DNA from 4 places in the Microbacterium sp. JZ37 genome. Region 3 is predicted to be linked to each of the others. Evidence: predicted binding sites of a transcription regulator. Region 3 holds the regulator's gene; each other region holds the start of a gene.
The links. Region 3 encodes LexA, which represses DNA repair genes until DNA is damaged. Its sites were predicted from a motif close to TCGAACANNTGTTCGA; they were not measured.

Region 1 (3,837 bases), 740 kb from region 3:
TGGATGCGCGTCACCCTCGGCGGCGGCGACATCGCGCGCTTCCGCCCGATGGGCTACGACCAGTGGTTCCGGATCTTCCTCCCCGTGCACGGGGAGGCGGGGCTCGAGCGGGTGCCCGCGAAGGCGAACCGCCTCTTCGGGTACCTGAAGTTCCTGCGAATCCCCGAGGGGATGCGGCCCGCGATGCGCAGCTACACCGTGCGCGCGTTCCGCCCGGCGGATGGCGCGGCGGGCGCTGAGCTCGACGTCGACTTCGTCGTGCACGAGGCTCCGGATGGCTCGATGGGCCCCGCGCCGAGCTGGGCGGTCGCCGCGCAGCCGGGCGAGGACGTCGCGATCATCGACGAGGGCCTCGTCTTCCATCCCGAGCGCGGCACCGATCGCGTGGTGCTCGTCTCGGATGAGACGGGGGCGCCGGCGATCGCGGGCATCTGCGCATCGCTCCCCGCCGACGCGACCGGCCTCGCGATCATCGAGGTGCCATCGCACGACGACGCGCTCCCGTTCGCGCACCCCGAGGGAGTCGCCGTGCACTGGGTCATCCGCGAGGATCCGCACGCCCGTCCGGGCGCCGCCGCCCTCGCGGCGCTGCGCGATGCCGCGCTCCCGACCGAGCGCTTCCATGCCTTCCTCGTCGGGGAGCAGCAGCTCGCCACCGGCGCGCGACGGCTCCTCGTCCACGAGCGCGGCGTCGACAAGGCCGATATCGGCTTCTGCGGATACTGGCGGGTCGGGGCCGGCGCGGGCGGGTGACCGAAGCCGCTCAGTCGGCGTAGTCGGGCGCAGCGGGGAGCCCGAAGAACTCCTCGAGCGTGTGGTAGCCGCCCTCGTGGTAGGCCTGCGCGAGCTCGACCCCGATGTAGCGCAGGTGCCACGGCTCCGGGTTGTAGCCGGTCGTGTCGGTGTGGCCGCTCTCGTAGCGGACGATCCAGCCGTGCCGCCACGCGTTCTCGACGATCCAGTCACCCTGCGGCGTGCCGGCGATGTCGTAGATCGTGCCGCAGCTGCCCGACGTGCAGGCCACGACGTCGGCGGCGAGACCGAGCTGGTGCTCGCTGAAGCCCGGGCGCGCGGAGATCGCCTCGGCGCCCTCCTCTCCGAGCGCGCCGATCTGCCCCTGGAACGTGCTGACCTGGGTCTGATACGAGCGGTACCCGCTCTGGAGCGCCACGTCCCCCGCGCCCGATGCGGCGGCATCCGCCACGAGCGCGTCGAGCGCGGCGGCCGCGTCCGGCCGCAGCCCGCCGCCGACGAGGCTCCGCGTGCCCGCGGGCACCATCACCTCGGGGGCGTAGTCGATCGGGTTCACGGGCCGCTGCTTGTTCACGACCACCCAGGGCTGCGTCGGGTCGTCGAGGCGGATGCACGAGGCGCCCTCCGCCGCCGCCTCGCGGAACTCCTCCGCTCCGCCGAACGCGGCGACGACCGCGGCGGCGTCTCCGGCCGCCGCTGCGGCGGGCGACGCGCACGGATCCTCCGCGACGACCACCTCGAACTGCGGCACGGGCAGCGACTCGATCGAGCCGGGAGGCGTCTCGACGGGCGCGGGCGACGCCGTCTGCGCCGACGACGCGTGCGCGGGGCGCTCGTCGTGGGCGACCGACCAGACGGCACCCAGGACGCACGCGGCGACGACGCCCGCCGCGGTCGCGAGCACGACGAGGCCGCGCCCCGAGAGCAGCCGCGGCGGCCGCGCCGCATGTCGCGCGACGAGCCCGCGGCGCCGTGCATAGCGCCCGTTCGTCATGCCCCCATTGTCGCGGACCCGACCCTGACGATCCTCCGACTCCCCGGATCGAACTTCTGTCCAGTATGGACTTGACATCATTTTCGGATATCTGTTCTATGGAGGGATGAGGTGGCAGGGGCAGCGTCTGGGTGCGGTGGACGCATCGGCACTCCCCGGTCTCGACCGCGTCGACGCCGGAGTGCGGACCGTCACCACACCCGAGTTCGCGGGGATGACGTTCCACGAGGTGATGGCCAAGTCGGCGCTGAACCACGTTCCCGGGCCGAGCTCGATGCCGTTCGACTGGACGATCAACCCGTACCGGGGCTGCAGCCATGCCTGCGTGTACTGCTTCGCTCGCGGAACCCACGAGTACCTCGAGCTCGACGCCGGGCGCGACTTCGACTCCCAGATCGTCGTGAAGGTGAATGTCGCAGAGGTGCTGCGCCGCGAGCTCTCCCGCCCGTCGTGGCAGCGCGAGCACGTCGCGCTCGGCACGAACACCGACCCGTACCAGCGGGCGGAGGGGCGCTATCGGCTCATGCCCGACATCATCGATGCGCTCGCGGACTCGGGGACGCCGTTCTCGATCCTCACCAAGGGCACGCTGCTGCGGCGGGATCTCCCGCAGCTCGCGAGGCGCAGAGCGGATGTCGACATCTCGCTCGCGATGTCGATCGCCGTCTACGACGATGCGCTGCAGCACGCGATCGAGCCGGGGACGCCCTCGGCGCAGGCGCGGCTCGACACGGTCCGCGCGGCGGCCGACCTCGGATTCCGGGTGCAGGTCTTCCTCATGCCGATCGTGCCGCACCTCAGCGACTCGGTCGAAGCGCTCGACGATGCGCTCGCGCGCGTGAAGGCGTCGGGAGCGCACCGGGTCGTCTACGGCGCGCTTCATCTGCGGCCCGGCGTCAAGCCGTGGTTCTTCCAGTGGCTGCAGCGCGAGCATCCCGACCTCGTCCCCGCGTATCGCGGGCTCTATCCCGGGGCGTCCGTCGAGGCACCAAAGGGGTACCGCACGTGGCTCGCGCAGCGCATCCGCCCGCTCATCCGCGCGCACGGACTGAACGGCTACGCCGAGGAGGACGAGCCCCCGCGCACACGCGTCACGCCGCGCGCGGCACCGCGGTTCATCGAGACACGCTCGGCTCCGGCGGCGGCGCCCACGCTGTTCTGAGCGCTCACCCCGAGTACGACACACCCCACCGCAGCACCCACTCCTCGCCGGGCGCGAGCCACGTGAGCGCGCGACCGGAGTTGAACGCGTCGGCGGGGGCGGTCATCGGCTCGATCGCGACGGCCAGGTCGCGCCCGGGATAGTTCTCGGTCGTGAAGACCTGCACGAAGCCGAAGCTCTCGTCCTGCCAGACGGTGAGCCGGCGACCGTCCGGCGCCGTCAGAGTCGTTCGGGCGAGCCCATCCTCCCCGCGCACGACGCCGCCGTAGGCGCGATCCAGAGCGACGTCGCCGAGGCGCACGCCGTCGCGGAGATCCGTCGCGTCGTCGACGTCGTGCTCGGCGACGGGCAGCATCCGGTCATCCACCTCGAACCAGGTCGTGCCGGGCGCGGCGATCACGAGGTCCGCCGTGTCGACGCCGCCGATCTCGAAGAACGGGTGGGTGCCGAGCGCGACGGGAGCCTCGGCGTCGCCCGCGTTGCGGACACGGTGCGTCACCGCGAGCCCGTCGTCGACCAGGGTGTACGTCACACTCGTGGCGAGAGTGAACAGGTAGCCGTTCTGGGGATAGACAACGGCCGACAGCGTCGCCTCCGCCTCGCCAGCGAAGATCTCATACGGCGCGAAGCGGAGCAGTCCGTGGCTCGCGTTGCCGTACTTCGGCTCGGAGATGGCGAGCTGCTCCGTGGCGCCGCGCTGCGTCCACCGGCCGTCGCGGATGCGGTTCGGCCACGGCACGAGCACGATGCCCGCTGCGGATGGCGTGCGCTCGCCTTCCGGGTACCGCGACACGAGGTCGACGCCGCCGACCGTCAGCGCGCGCAGCGACGCCCCGACCTGCGCGATCTGCGCGGTGACCTCGCCCGACGCGCCCTGTGCCCGGAGAACGACCTGCTCGCCGGTCGGATCGATTCGCTTCATCGTCGC
Region 2 (3,837 bases), 1.7 Mb from region 3:
CCGTAGGGGCCGATGACGTCCATGAGCCCCACGACCGCATCCACGAGAGTGGAGAGCCAGGATCCTCCGTCGGCGGCGGCCGCGATCTCGGTCGTCGTCATGTCGGTGCGGCCTTTCCGTCGGCGCGGGCGGTGGGGTCGGGCTCGACGCTATCGACGGCGCATCCGGGTTCCCTGTGCGAAGGGCCGGGATCGCCTGTGCGCTCGTCGCGCGTGGTTCGGCATCTGCGCGGTTGTCAGCATCTGAGGTGTTGGGTGAGTTTGGTGTGGAGTCTGGTGCGGGAGGTGGGTGCTGGTCGGTGGCGGTGGTGTCGGTCGATCCAGTTGGGGGCGGCGATGTAGGGCACGCCGTGGTGCATGTGGATGGTCCAGCCGGAGGTGTCGAGGTGGTGGTGGTGCCACCAGCAGAGCAGGACGCCGTTGTCGGTTTCGGTGGGTCCGCCTCGGGCGTGGTCTTGGACGTGATGGATTTCGCACCAGGCGGCGGGGATGGTGCAGCCGGGGATGATGCAGCCTCCGTCGCGGGCGACGATGGCTTTGCGCTGGGTGGGGGTGAAGCAGCGTTGGATGCTGCGCAGCTCGAGGATGCGCCCCTCGGGACTGAAGACGGCGCGGAGGATGTCTCCGGTGCATCCGATCCGGCGGGCCACGGTCGCGGGGACGGGCGCGTCGACCCCGTCGAGGTGCGCGATGCCGTGCCGGCCGGTGTCGGTGTCTGTGGTGGTGAGGTCGTGGGCGGTGATGTGGATCATGACGGTGGGGGCGGCGCCGCCGAGGGTGGGGGTCTCGGCGGCGCGTGAGGCGGCCTGGATCATCGCGAAGAACGCGTCGTGGCGTTTCTGTCCGGGGGTGCGGGGGTCGTGGATGATCTCGTCCGGTCCCCACGGGTCTGTGTCGTTGCGGGTCTCGGTGTCGATCCCGTCGAAGAACCCGCCATCGCCATCCGTGTCCAGGCCATCGCTCGCAGCTGCGCCTGCCGCGCAGTCTCCTGCGGCCGCGTCCGCACCGTCCGCACCGTTGTCGGCCTCGGCCGCGTCGTCGTCGTGGTCTGTGGTGGGGGTGAAGGTGACGTGGCGGGCGGGGTTGGTGTGGGCGGAGAGGAGGTTCTGCAGGAGGGCGCCGGCTTCGGGGACGAGGGTGCCGTTGACGCGGAAGGCCCCGTCGGGCAGGGGTGTGAGGGTGAGGGTGCGGTTGCGGATGGGGCGTTCGGGGTCGGGTGGGAGGCCGTCCGCGGTGAGGACGTCCACCCACGCGTCCGCGTGCGCTTTCACGACGCTCCACGGCACGGCCGCGGCCGTGCCGTCGGAGTAGGCGGAGGTCATCTGCGCCGGGGGTGCGGCCTCGTCCAGGTCGGTCGCGATCGCGCCGGTGGCGATCCCGACGAGGTGACGCTCCATCACCTCGAGCTTGTCGGCCTCGGAGGCGGGCGCGCCGCGGCGGGCGGTGGCGACGGCCTTCACGATCAGCGCCGCCGGCTCCGCCCCGAGCAGGCCCGCTTCCACCGCCGCGGCCACCGCCGGGTGCGCCGGCGGCAGGGGGAGCCCGGTGGGGCCTTCCCGGTCGCGGGTGGCCTCATCCAGCCGCACCCGCGCGGATACCGCCGGCCCGGGGATCCCGGTGAGCCGCTCGAGCAGTTCCCTCCCGTCCCGGCAGCCGAGCTCTCCCGCGAGGGGCCGTTCCAGGCCCCGCCGGGACCGCCACGCGACCTCTCCTGCCGCCCGCACCCGCAGCGCGTCCACGACCCGCCCCAGCTGCTCCACCTGCGCGGTGAATCCCGCGAGATCTCCCGACGCCACGTCCCCCACCCGTGTGAACAGCCCGCCCAGCAACCCGACCGCGGCGCACACTGCGCCGGCCGGATCATCCTGCCCCTCATCGGGCGCCCATGGGAAGGCCATACCCCATGGTAGAACACAAATACGACAAGGCGCAAGACATTTCTCGAAGATTCTTCGAAGATCCGTTGCTCGCAATCTCGCGCGCCCAGAGCCACAAGAGAAGGGACCCATCCTCGTCCCGACCACCGACATCCTTCGGGACATGTAAGCGAAATGCTTACATGCATCTGTCGCGACCGAGCGGGACCGCCCCGCGCACTAGCCAGCGTTCGCTGTTCCGCGCGCCTCCGCCAGCCGCCCCGCGCCCTGCGAGCCCTGGCTAGTCCGCTCCCGCGAGCGGATGGCCAGGACGCGCGCGGTCCGTAGAATGGTGCGGTTCCCTTTCCTACCAGGAGGATTCTCCGTGCTGCGCACCCACAAGGCAGGCTCGCTCGACGCCTCGCTCATCGGTCAGACCGTCACCCTCACCGGGTGGGTCGATCGCCGCCGCGATCACGGAGGCGTCGCCTTCATCGATCTGCGCGATGCATCGGGCATCGCACAGGTCGTCATCCGCGACGAGGAGATCGCGCACCCGCTGCGCAGCGAGTTCGTCCTGAAGGTCACGGGCGAGGTGTCGCGCCGTCCCGAGGGCAACGCGAACCCGAACCTCGCGACCGGCGAGATCGAGATCATCGCGTCCGAGGTCGAGGTGCTCAACGAGTCGGCCGCGCTCCCCTTCCAGGTCTCGACCGCGCTCGACGGCACCGAGACCGTCGGCGAGGACGCGCGCTTCAAGTACCGCTACCTCGACCTCCGCCGCCCCGCGCCCGCCGCGGCCATCCGCCTGCGCTCGAAGGCATCGGCGGCCGCGCGCCGTGTGCTCGAGGAGCACGACTTCGTCGAGGTCGAGACCCCCACGCTCACCCGCTCGACGCCCGAGGGCGCGCGCGACTTCCTCGTGCCCGCGCGCCTCAGCCCGGGCAGCTGGTACGCGCTCCCCCAGTCGCCGCAGCTCTTCAAGCAGCTGCTGCAGGTCGGCGGGATCGAGCGCTACTACCAGATCGCACGCTGCTACCGCGACGAGGACTTCCGCGCCGACCGCCAGCCCGAGTTCACGCAGCTCGACATCGAGGCGAGCTTCGTCGACCAGGAGGACGTGATCGCCCTCGGCGAGGAGATCGTGCAGGCGCTGTGGCGCCTCATCGACGTCGAGATCCCGACGCCGATCGAGCGCATCACCTTCGCCGACGCGATGCGCCTGTACGGCTCGGACAAGCCGGACCTGCGCTTCGGCAACGCGATCGTCGAGCTCGCCGACTACTTCGCCGACACGACCTTCCGCGTCTTCCAGCAGGAGTACGTCGGCTCGGTCGTGCACCCCGGCGGCGCCTCGCTCCCCCGTCGTCAGTTCGACGCGTGGCAGGACTGGGCCAAGTCGCGCGGCGCGAAGGGCCTCGCCTACGTCACGTTCGGCGAGGACGGGACGCTCGGCGGCCCGGTCGCCAAGAACCTCTCCGACGCCGAGCGCGAGGGGCTCGCCGCCGCGACGGGCGCTCAGCCCGGCGACGCCGTGTTCTTCGCGGCGGGCCGGACGAGCGAGGCGCGCGCCCTGCTCGGCGCCGCGCGCGTCGAGATCGCCAAGCGCACGGGACAGATCGACGAGAGCGCATGGTCGTTCGTGTGGGTCGTCGACGCGCCCCTCTTCAAGCCGACCGGCGAGGACGACGACGTCGACCTCGGCCACTCCGCCTGGACCGCCGTGCACCACGCGTTCACGTCGCCCAAGCCCGAGTGGATCGACCGCTTCGAGGAGGCCCCGGGCGAGGCGCTCGCGTACGCGTACGACATCGTGTGCAACGGCAACGAGATCGGCGGCGGCTCGATCCGCATCCACCGCCGCGACGTGCAGGAGCGCGTCTTCGACGTCATGGGGATCGGCCCCGAGGAGGCGCAGGAGAAGTTCGGCTTCCTGCTCGACGCGTTCCAGTTCGGCGCCCCGCCGCACGGCGGCATCGCGT
Region 3 (3,837 bases):
AGGGCCGCGGAGGCCGCCGCCTGCGTGAGCGCGCTGAGGTGGTACGGGAGGCGGACGAGGCGGAGGGCGTCGACGACCGCGGGGTCCGCGGCGAGGTAGCCGACGCGCGCGCCCGCGAAGGCGAACGCCTTGCTCATGGTGCGCGAGACGACGAGCCGGGGCCGCCCGGGCAGCAGCTGGAGCGCCGAGGGCACGTCGCGCGGCGCGAACTCGCGGTACGCCTCGTCGACGATGACGATGCCGTCGGTCGCGTCGTAGACGGCTTCCACGACGTCGTTCTCGAGCGGCGTCCCCGTCGGGTTGTTCGGTGCGCACAGGAACACGACGTCGGGCCTGGCCTCCGCGACCTGCGCGGCCGCGCTCTCGGGCGTGAGGGAGAAGTTCGCCCCCCGCTCCCCCGAGACGAACGTCGCGCCGACGCCGCGCGTCAGCAGCGTGTACATCGAGTAGGTGGGGGCGAAGCCGAACGCCGTCCGCCCCGGTCCGGCGAACGCCTGGAGGAGGTGCTGCAGCACTTCGTTCGAGCCGTTCGCGGCCCAGATCTGCTCGGGCTCGAGCCCGTGCCCGAGGTACTCCGCGAACCCCTCGCGGAGCGCCGTGAACTCGCGATCCGGGTAGCGGTTCACATCCCGCAGCGCGAGGGCCACCGAGTCCGCGATGTCGTCGGCGACCTCGTCGGGGATCGGGTGCGTGTTCTCGTTGACGTTCAGCGCGACGGGCAGCGGCGCCTGCGGAGCGCCGTAGGGCTGCTGTCCGCGGAGGTCGTCGCGCAGGGGGAGGTCATCGAGAGAGACGGTCACCCGTCCATGCTAGAGCGCGCGACGGACTCACTCGCCCGTCGAGTAGGCGGCGGGGATGGCGATCTCCTGCCCCGCGGCGATGTCGCTCCCCGGGAGCTGGTTGAGGTGCAGGATCTCGTCGACGACGTCGCGCGGGTCCGCCTCGGGGGCGACCGCCTGCGCGATGTCCCACAGGGTGTCGCCCGCCATGACCGTGACGGTGTCGAAGGTGCCGGCAGGCGCACTGTCCTCGCGCGAGGCGAGGGCCGCGCCGCCGCTGAGCACCCCGAATCCGATCGCCGCGACGAGCGGAGCCGCGGCGAGCGCGGCGAGGACCCGGCGGCCGCGCACCGTGAGTCGGAGGCGGGTCGAGCGTGCCGGAGCGGAGCTGGTCGTGCGCATGGCGGTTCCTTCCTGTAGATCACTTCGAGTCCGTCTGCTCGGCCGGGAGAGACGGACCCGAAGTGATGTTCCGAACCTATCTTCGATGTGGTCGCGGTGTCAAGAACTCTCTTCGAACGGGTTTCGCGACTTCTGCGAGACACGCTCGAACAAATCTCCCGGAATCCCGTCGAGATCCGCTAGCGTCGTCCTGACGGGACCACCACATCACGCACCTCCGACATTCGAGCGGGGCAGCGAAGGAGCACGACATGACGGATGCGGGCACGCGCGAGGAGAAGCCGCGCACGCGGCGGCGCAAGAACCTGAGCGACAAGCAGCTGGCCATCCTCGAGGTCATCCAGCGCTCCATCCAGCACAACGGCTACCCGCCGAGCATGCGCGAGATCGGCGACGCGGTCGGACTGAAGTCGCTCTCGAGCGTGACGCATCAGCTCGGGCAGCTCGAGCTGAGCGGCTACCTGCGTCGCGACCCCGGGAAGACCCGCGCGATGGAGGTGCTCATCGATCTCCCGGGCTCGGCGGCCGAGAACCCGGCCGACTCGGGCCCCGCGGTCGGCGACGCCGCTCTCGTGCCGCTGGTCGGCCGCATCGCCGCCGGCGTCCCGATCACGGCCGAGCAGCAGGTCGAGGAGATCTTCCCCCTCCCCCGACAGCTCGTCGGCAAGGGCGAGCTGTTCATGCTCAAGGTCAGCGGCGAGTCGATGATCGACGCGGCGATCTGCGACGGCGACTGGGTCGTCATCCGGTCGCAGGGCACGGCGGAGAACGGAGACATCGTCGCGGCCATGGTCGACGGCGAGGCGACCGTCAAGACGTTCCGTCAGCGCGACGGCCACACCTGGCTCCTCCCGCGCAACTCGGCGTTCGAGCCGATCCTCGCCGACGACGCTGTGGTCCTCGGCAAGGTCGTCGCCATCCTGCGCGCGGTCTGACGGCGCAGACGAGGAGGGCGGGAGCCGGTCGGCTCCCGCCCTCCTCGTGTGCCGGGAGCGAACCGGCGGTCAGGAAGCCGCGGTCTCGCGCAGCGCGACCCCGGCTTCGCGCAGCACCGCGAGCACGGTCTCGTGCTCGTTGAAGGCGTAGAGGTGGATGCCCGGGGCCCCGCCGGCGAGCACCTCGCGCGCGAGGTCCGCCGCGTAGGCGATGCCGATCTCCCTGCGGCCCTCGGGGGTCGGCTCGACCTCGAGCGCGATCGACAGCTCCGACGGCAGGGGCTCGCCCGTGAGCTCGAGCATGCGCGCGAGCTTGGCGGGAGAGGTCACGGGCATGATGCCGGGGAGGATCGGGATGGTCACGCCCGCGGCCCGGGCGCGATCGACGAAGCGCAGGTAGTCGTCGGCATGGAAGAAGAGCTGGGTGATCGCCGCCTCGGCGCCGGCCGCCTGCTTCGCGAGGAGCGCATCGAGGTGCTCGAGCGGATGGCGCGAGCGCGGATGCCCGTTGGGGAAGGCCGCGACGAGCGTGCGCGCACGCGGGGCGCGGTCCACCCGCACCGCCTCGGGAACGCCCGGGATCGTCGTCTCGCCGTAGGGAGCGCGCTCGGCCTGCACGCGGTGGATGAGCTGGACCAGCTCGGCCGAGGTCCGCAGGTCGCCCAGGAACGCGTCGTCCTCATCCTTCCCGGCGGGCGGGTCGCCGCGGATGGCGAGGAAGCTGAGGATGCCCGCGTCGAGGAACTCGCGGATGAGGGCGCTCGCCGTCGCGTAGTCGTTGCCGACGCACGTGAGGTGAGCGAGCGGCTCGACGTCCGTGTTCTCGCGGATCCACCGCAGCACGCGTAGCGACGCACCGCCCGTGGAGCCGCCCGCGCCGTACGTGACGGAGAGGAAGTCCGGGCCTGCTGCGGCCAGGCGGCGGATGGTCTCCTCGAGAGCCGCGGTGCGCGCGGGCGTGCGCGGCGGGTACAGCTCGAACGAGAACGGCGTGGCCGACGTCGCCATGTCCCTCCTCCGTGCTCTCCGGTCGCCGCGGCGATCCCCTGCCGCCGCATCCGGCCTCTCCTCTCCCGACCGTAGTCGCCCGCGCGCGGGCGCGGGAGCATCTGTGACGCTCCGTGTCGGAACGTCGCCGGTTACCGTGGAGGACATGACGCAGACGCTCCCGTTCGGCTCGTGGCCGTCGCCCATCGCGGCGTCCGACATCGCGGGGAACTCCCCGCGCCTCGGCGACGCGCGGTTCGTCGGGGGCGACGTGTGGTGGGCCGAGGGAGTCGCGGCCGAGCGGGGGCGCACAGCGGTGCTGCGGGCGAGCGACGGCGCGAGCGTTCTTCCCGCGCCGTGGAGCGCGCGGTCGCGCGTCCACGAGTACGGAGGCGGCGCGTGGACCGCGGCCGACGACGGCGCGCTCCTCTTCGTCGAGCAGTCGGATCAGCGCGTGTACCTGCGCACGACCGATGCGGAGCCCATCCCGCTCACGCCCGCGGGCACCGGCATGGCGTTCGGCGACCTCGTCCTCGCGGAGGGCCGGCTGTGGGCGGTCCGCGAGACGCAGGGCGCCACGGGGGCTCCCCGTCGCGACATCGTCGTCATCCCGCTCGACGGCAGTGCGGCGGAGGACGCGTCCGCGATCGTGAGCGTCGTCGCAGGGAGCGACTTCGTCGCCTACCCCGCACCGCGCGCTGGCCGGCTCGCGTGGATCGCGTGGGACCATCCGG
Region 4 (3,837 bases), 1.5 Mb from region 3:
GAGTCGACGGCGCTCGCGGTCGCGCGGACGGTCGCGAGCGACCCCCAGGTGCGGGCGGATGTCGCGTCGTACGCGGGGCGGGAACGGCTGGATGGCGAAGCGCTCGCCGAAGGCGCGCTGCAGGACTATGCGGCTGAGATCGTCGAGCGCACCGAGACGCTCTTCGTCGTCATCGCGAACGACCTCGGCCTCCGGCTCGCGCACCCGGACCCCGCGCTGCTCGGCGAGCGGGTGAGCACCGATTTCACGCGGGTGATCGCGGGCGACGAGGTCGTGGCCTGGGAGCGCGGGACCCTCGGCGAGTCGGTGCGCGCGAAGGTGCCCGTCCGCTCTCCGGATGGCGAGGCGATCGTGGGCGAGGTGAGCGTCGGCTTCGCACCCGCTCGCGTCTTCGCGGATGCTCCTCTGCTCGTGGCGCTCTTCGTCGCGATCGCGGTGGTCGCCCTCGCGGTCGCGGCGCTCGTGTCGACCCTCATCCGCCGACGGCTCGAGCGGCTGACGCGCGGCGTGCAGCCGGAGGAGCTCGGTGGTCTGCTGCAGAGCCGCGCCGCCATCCTCGAGGGCGTGCACGACGGGGTGCTCGCGGTATCGGACGATGGCCGCGTGCGCGCGGCGAACGAGGCCGCCCTCGAGATCGTCGGGGACGCGCAGGCGGTCGGGCGCCGCCTCGAAGAGCTCGATCTGCCGCCGCGGCTGCGGGCCGCGCTCACACGGGCGCTCTACGGCGAGGCATTCGTGACCGGCGAGCTCGTGCTCGCCGACCGTGTCGCCTACGTCGAGGTGCGGCGGGTCCGACACGAGGGGCGCTCGCTCGGCGTCGTCGCCGTGCTGCGGGATAGGACGGATGTCGTCGCGCTCGCGGAGCGCCTCGATGCCGTGCGCGCCGCGACGAACGCCATGCGCGCGCAGCGCCACGAGTTCGCGAACCGGGTGCATGCGGTTCGCGGCATGCTCGCGGCAGGGCGCATCGACGAGGCGCAGGGCCTGCTCGGCGAGTTCGCGGATCGCGGCGCTCTGCCGGAGGAGGCCGGGATCGATGTCGCGGATCCGTTCCTGCGATCCTTCCTCGCGGCCAAGCGGGTCGAAGCGGGGGAGCGGGGCGTCGAGCTGCGGATCGGGGCCGACACCTTCCTCGTCGGGGCGGTCGCCGAGCCAGAGGACGTCGCCGCCGTGCTGGGCAACCTCGTCGACAACGCCGTCACAGCCGCCGCGGCCGGAGCGGAGCCCCGGTGGGTCGAGGTATCGCTCCTCGATGCGGGGGAAGAGCTCGCGGTGACGGTCGTCGACTCCGGGCCGGGCGTCGACGATCCCGAGAGCGTGTTCGAGCGCGCGCGGGCGGCCGAGGACGACGTATCGTCGCGCGTGCACGGCCGCGGGATCGGGCTGCCCCTCGCGCGGCGCTTCACTCGACGGCGCGGCGGCGAGCTGTGGCTGGCCGAGGCGCGCGGCGTCGGGTATGGCGCTGTGTTCGCGGCGCGTCTGCCCGGCGTCATGCGCTCGCGAACGGCCGACGACGGGGAGGATGGGATGACGGCAGAGGGGGACGCGACGTGACCGGCGACATCCGAGTGCTCATCGTCGACGACGACTTCCGCGTGAGCGGCATCCATCGCGACATCGTGGCGGCGCGCGCCGGCTTCGAGGCGCTCCCGCCCGTGCGCGACGCGTCATCGGCGCGCACGGCCATCCGCGACCTCCGTCCGGATCTGCTGCTCCTCGACGTCTACCTGCCGGATGGCGATGGCATCGAGATCGGGCGGGAGTCCGGCATCGATCGCTTCGTGCTGAGTGCGGCCGACGACGTGCCCACCGTCCGCCGCGCGCTCGGCTCCGGTGCGCTGCACTACCTCGTGAAGCCCTTCGATCCGCGGGCGCTGCAGGACCGGCTCGATCGGTACGCCCGGTTCCGCAACCTCCTCGCCTCCGGAAGCGCGACGCAGGAGACGATCGACCGCGCGATGGCCGTGCTGCACGGGGGAGCGGCGACGACGCCTGCCCGCGCCGGCACGCAGCAGCTCATCCTCGACGCGCTCGCCGAGGGGGAGGCCTCGAGCGTCGAGCTCGCCGAGCGCGTGGGGGTCTCGCGCGCGACCGCGCAGCGGCATCTCGCAGAGCTCGCGGCCCGCGGCGCCGTGGAGGTGGCGCTGCAGTACGGATCGGCCGGACGCCCTGAGCACCGGTATCGCGTGAGCTGAGTCCTCCGTCGTCTGGTGTGCTGTCGTCTGGTGTGCTGGGTGGATGTCGGTGGTGTGTGCTAGCGCTCGTCGCAGAAACATCCCGATCAGGGGAAGAAAAGTATTGCGCTTGCCGTATCGATGTTCTATGCTGGCTTTATGGCGAAGGAGCCAGGATTCGAACCTTTCTTCCCGGGCGCGGCGGTCCGGGACGCGCTGACGCGGCTGGAAGGGCTGGCCGAGGGCGTGCGCGGGGTGACGGACGCGGACCTGATCGCGTTCGCGGGGGAGGTCGAGCACCTCGGGCGCACGCTCGATGCGCTGCGCACCCGGGTCGCGGGAGAGATCGATGCCCGCTCCCGCCGCGGTGACGACGACCCGCTCGCGGGCCGGTACGGGTGCCGCACCGGGCTCGAGCTGCTCGAACGGCTCACCGGGGCGTCGAACCGGGAGCTGCGCGGGCGGGTGCGGCTGGATGAAGCCACCCGCACCCGCACCGCCCTGACCGGGGAGGACCTCGATCCCCGGTGCGTGCACGTGGCCGCCGGGCTCGCGTCCGGACTGCTCGGTGTGGAAGCGGCCGCGGGGATCGTGAAGGCCGTCGACACCGCCCGCCGCGGCGGCGGGCATCCCGACCGGGTCGAGCTCATGGAACGCCACCTCGTCGCCCTCGCCACCGGCACCATCACCCCCGACACCGCCCCCGACACGGGCGTTGCCGACGCGGACGCGGCCGACGCGGGCGCGGGGCGGGATCCGCTGGAGGAGCTCGCGCCGGTCCCGCCGCTGTCGGTGGTGAACGTGCACGCGCAGGCGTGGATCGACGTGCTCACCGCAGACGGCACCGAACCCGACCCCGACCGGCCCGAACGCGACCGCACCCTGAACCTCGCCCCCCTGCCCAGCGGAGCCTTCCGGGTCAACGGCACCCTCGTCCCCGAAGCCGGCGCCCTCCTGCAGAACCTCCTCTCCGCCCACACCAACCCCGCCCGCAACGTCACCTTCACCCCCACCACAGACGGCGACACGAACGAAGACGACGCGGGCTCAGGCGAAGTCGATCCGAGCAACGACCCGGGCGCGGATGGCGGGGAGTTCGGTCCGGTCATGCCGGACACCCGCTCGCCGGCGCAGAAGCGGCACGACGCGTTCTTCGCGATGATCCAGGCCGCCTCACGCGCCGCCGAGACCCCCACCCTCGGCGGCGCCGCCCCCACCGTCATGATCCACATCACCGCCGACGACCTCACCACCACAGACACCGACACCGGCCGGCACGGCATCGCGCACCTCGACGGGGTCGACGCGCCCGTCCCCGCGACCGTGGCCCGCCGGATCGGATGCACCGGAGACATCCTCCGCGCCGTGTTCAGCCCCGAAGGGCGCATCCTGGAGCTGCGCAGCATCCAACGCTGCTTCACCCCCACCCAGCGCAAAGCCATCGTCGCCCGCGACGGCGGCTGCATCATCCCCGGCTGCACCATCCCCGCCGCCTGGTGCGAGATCCATCACGTCGAAGACCACGCCCGAGGCGGACCCACCGAAACCGACAACGGCGTCCTGCTCTGCTGGTGGCACCACCACCACCTCGACACCTCCGGCTGGAACATCCACATGCACCACGGCGTGCCCTACATCGTCCCGCCACGATGGATCGACCGCG

Region 1: a site for LexA is predicted at 1,831-1,846, ahead of GC092_RS14415 (Rv2578c family radical SAM protein). Genes of this name have one in related genera too.
Region 2: a site for LexA is predicted at 1,907-1,922, ahead of GC092_RS02805 (HNH endonuclease signature motif containing protein). Genes of this name have one in related genera too.
Region 4: a site for LexA is predicted at 2,308-2,323, ahead of GC092_RS03955 (HNH endonuclease signature motif containing protein). Genes of this name have one in related genera too.

What each region holds. Positions count from the first base shown of each region.
Region 1 covers NZ_CP045253.1:3,112,170-3,116,006, forward strand. The annotation lists gene GC092_RS14405 (siderophore-interacting protein) at 1-753, shown strand, start outside; gene GC092_RS14410 (M15 family metallopeptidase) at 764-1,747, opposite strand; gene GC092_RS14415 (Rv2578c family radical SAM protein) at 1,854-2,909, shown strand; gene GC092_RS14420 (aldose 1-epimerase family protein) at 2,914-3,831, opposite strand.
Region 2 covers NZ_CP045253.1:641,133-644,969, reverse strand. The annotation lists gene GC092_RS02810 (DedA family protein) at 1-101, opposite strand, end outside; gene GC092_RS02805 (HNH endonuclease signature motif containing protein) at 236-1,897, opposite strand; gene aspS (aspartate--tRNA ligase) at 2,241-3,837, shown strand, end outside.
Region 3 covers NZ_CP045253.1:2,374,833-2,378,669, forward strand. The annotation lists gene GC092_RS10995 (histidinol-phosphate transaminase) at 1-800, opposite strand, end outside; gene GC092_RS11000 (LysM peptidoglycan-binding domain-containing protein) at 828-1,181, opposite strand; gene lexA (transcriptional repressor LexA) at 1,433-2,116, shown strand; gene GC092_RS11010 (methylenetetrahydrofolate reductase) at 2,186-3,124, opposite strand; gene GC092_RS11015 (alpha/beta hydrolase family protein) at 3,270-3,837, shown strand, end outside.
Region 4 covers NZ_CP045253.1:881,414-885,250, forward strand. The annotation lists gene GC092_RS03945 (sensor histidine kinase) at 1-1,554, shown strand, start outside; gene GC092_RS03950 (response regulator) at 1,551-2,195, shown strand; gene GC092_RS03955 (HNH endonuclease signature motif containing protein) at 2,334-3,837, shown strand, end outside.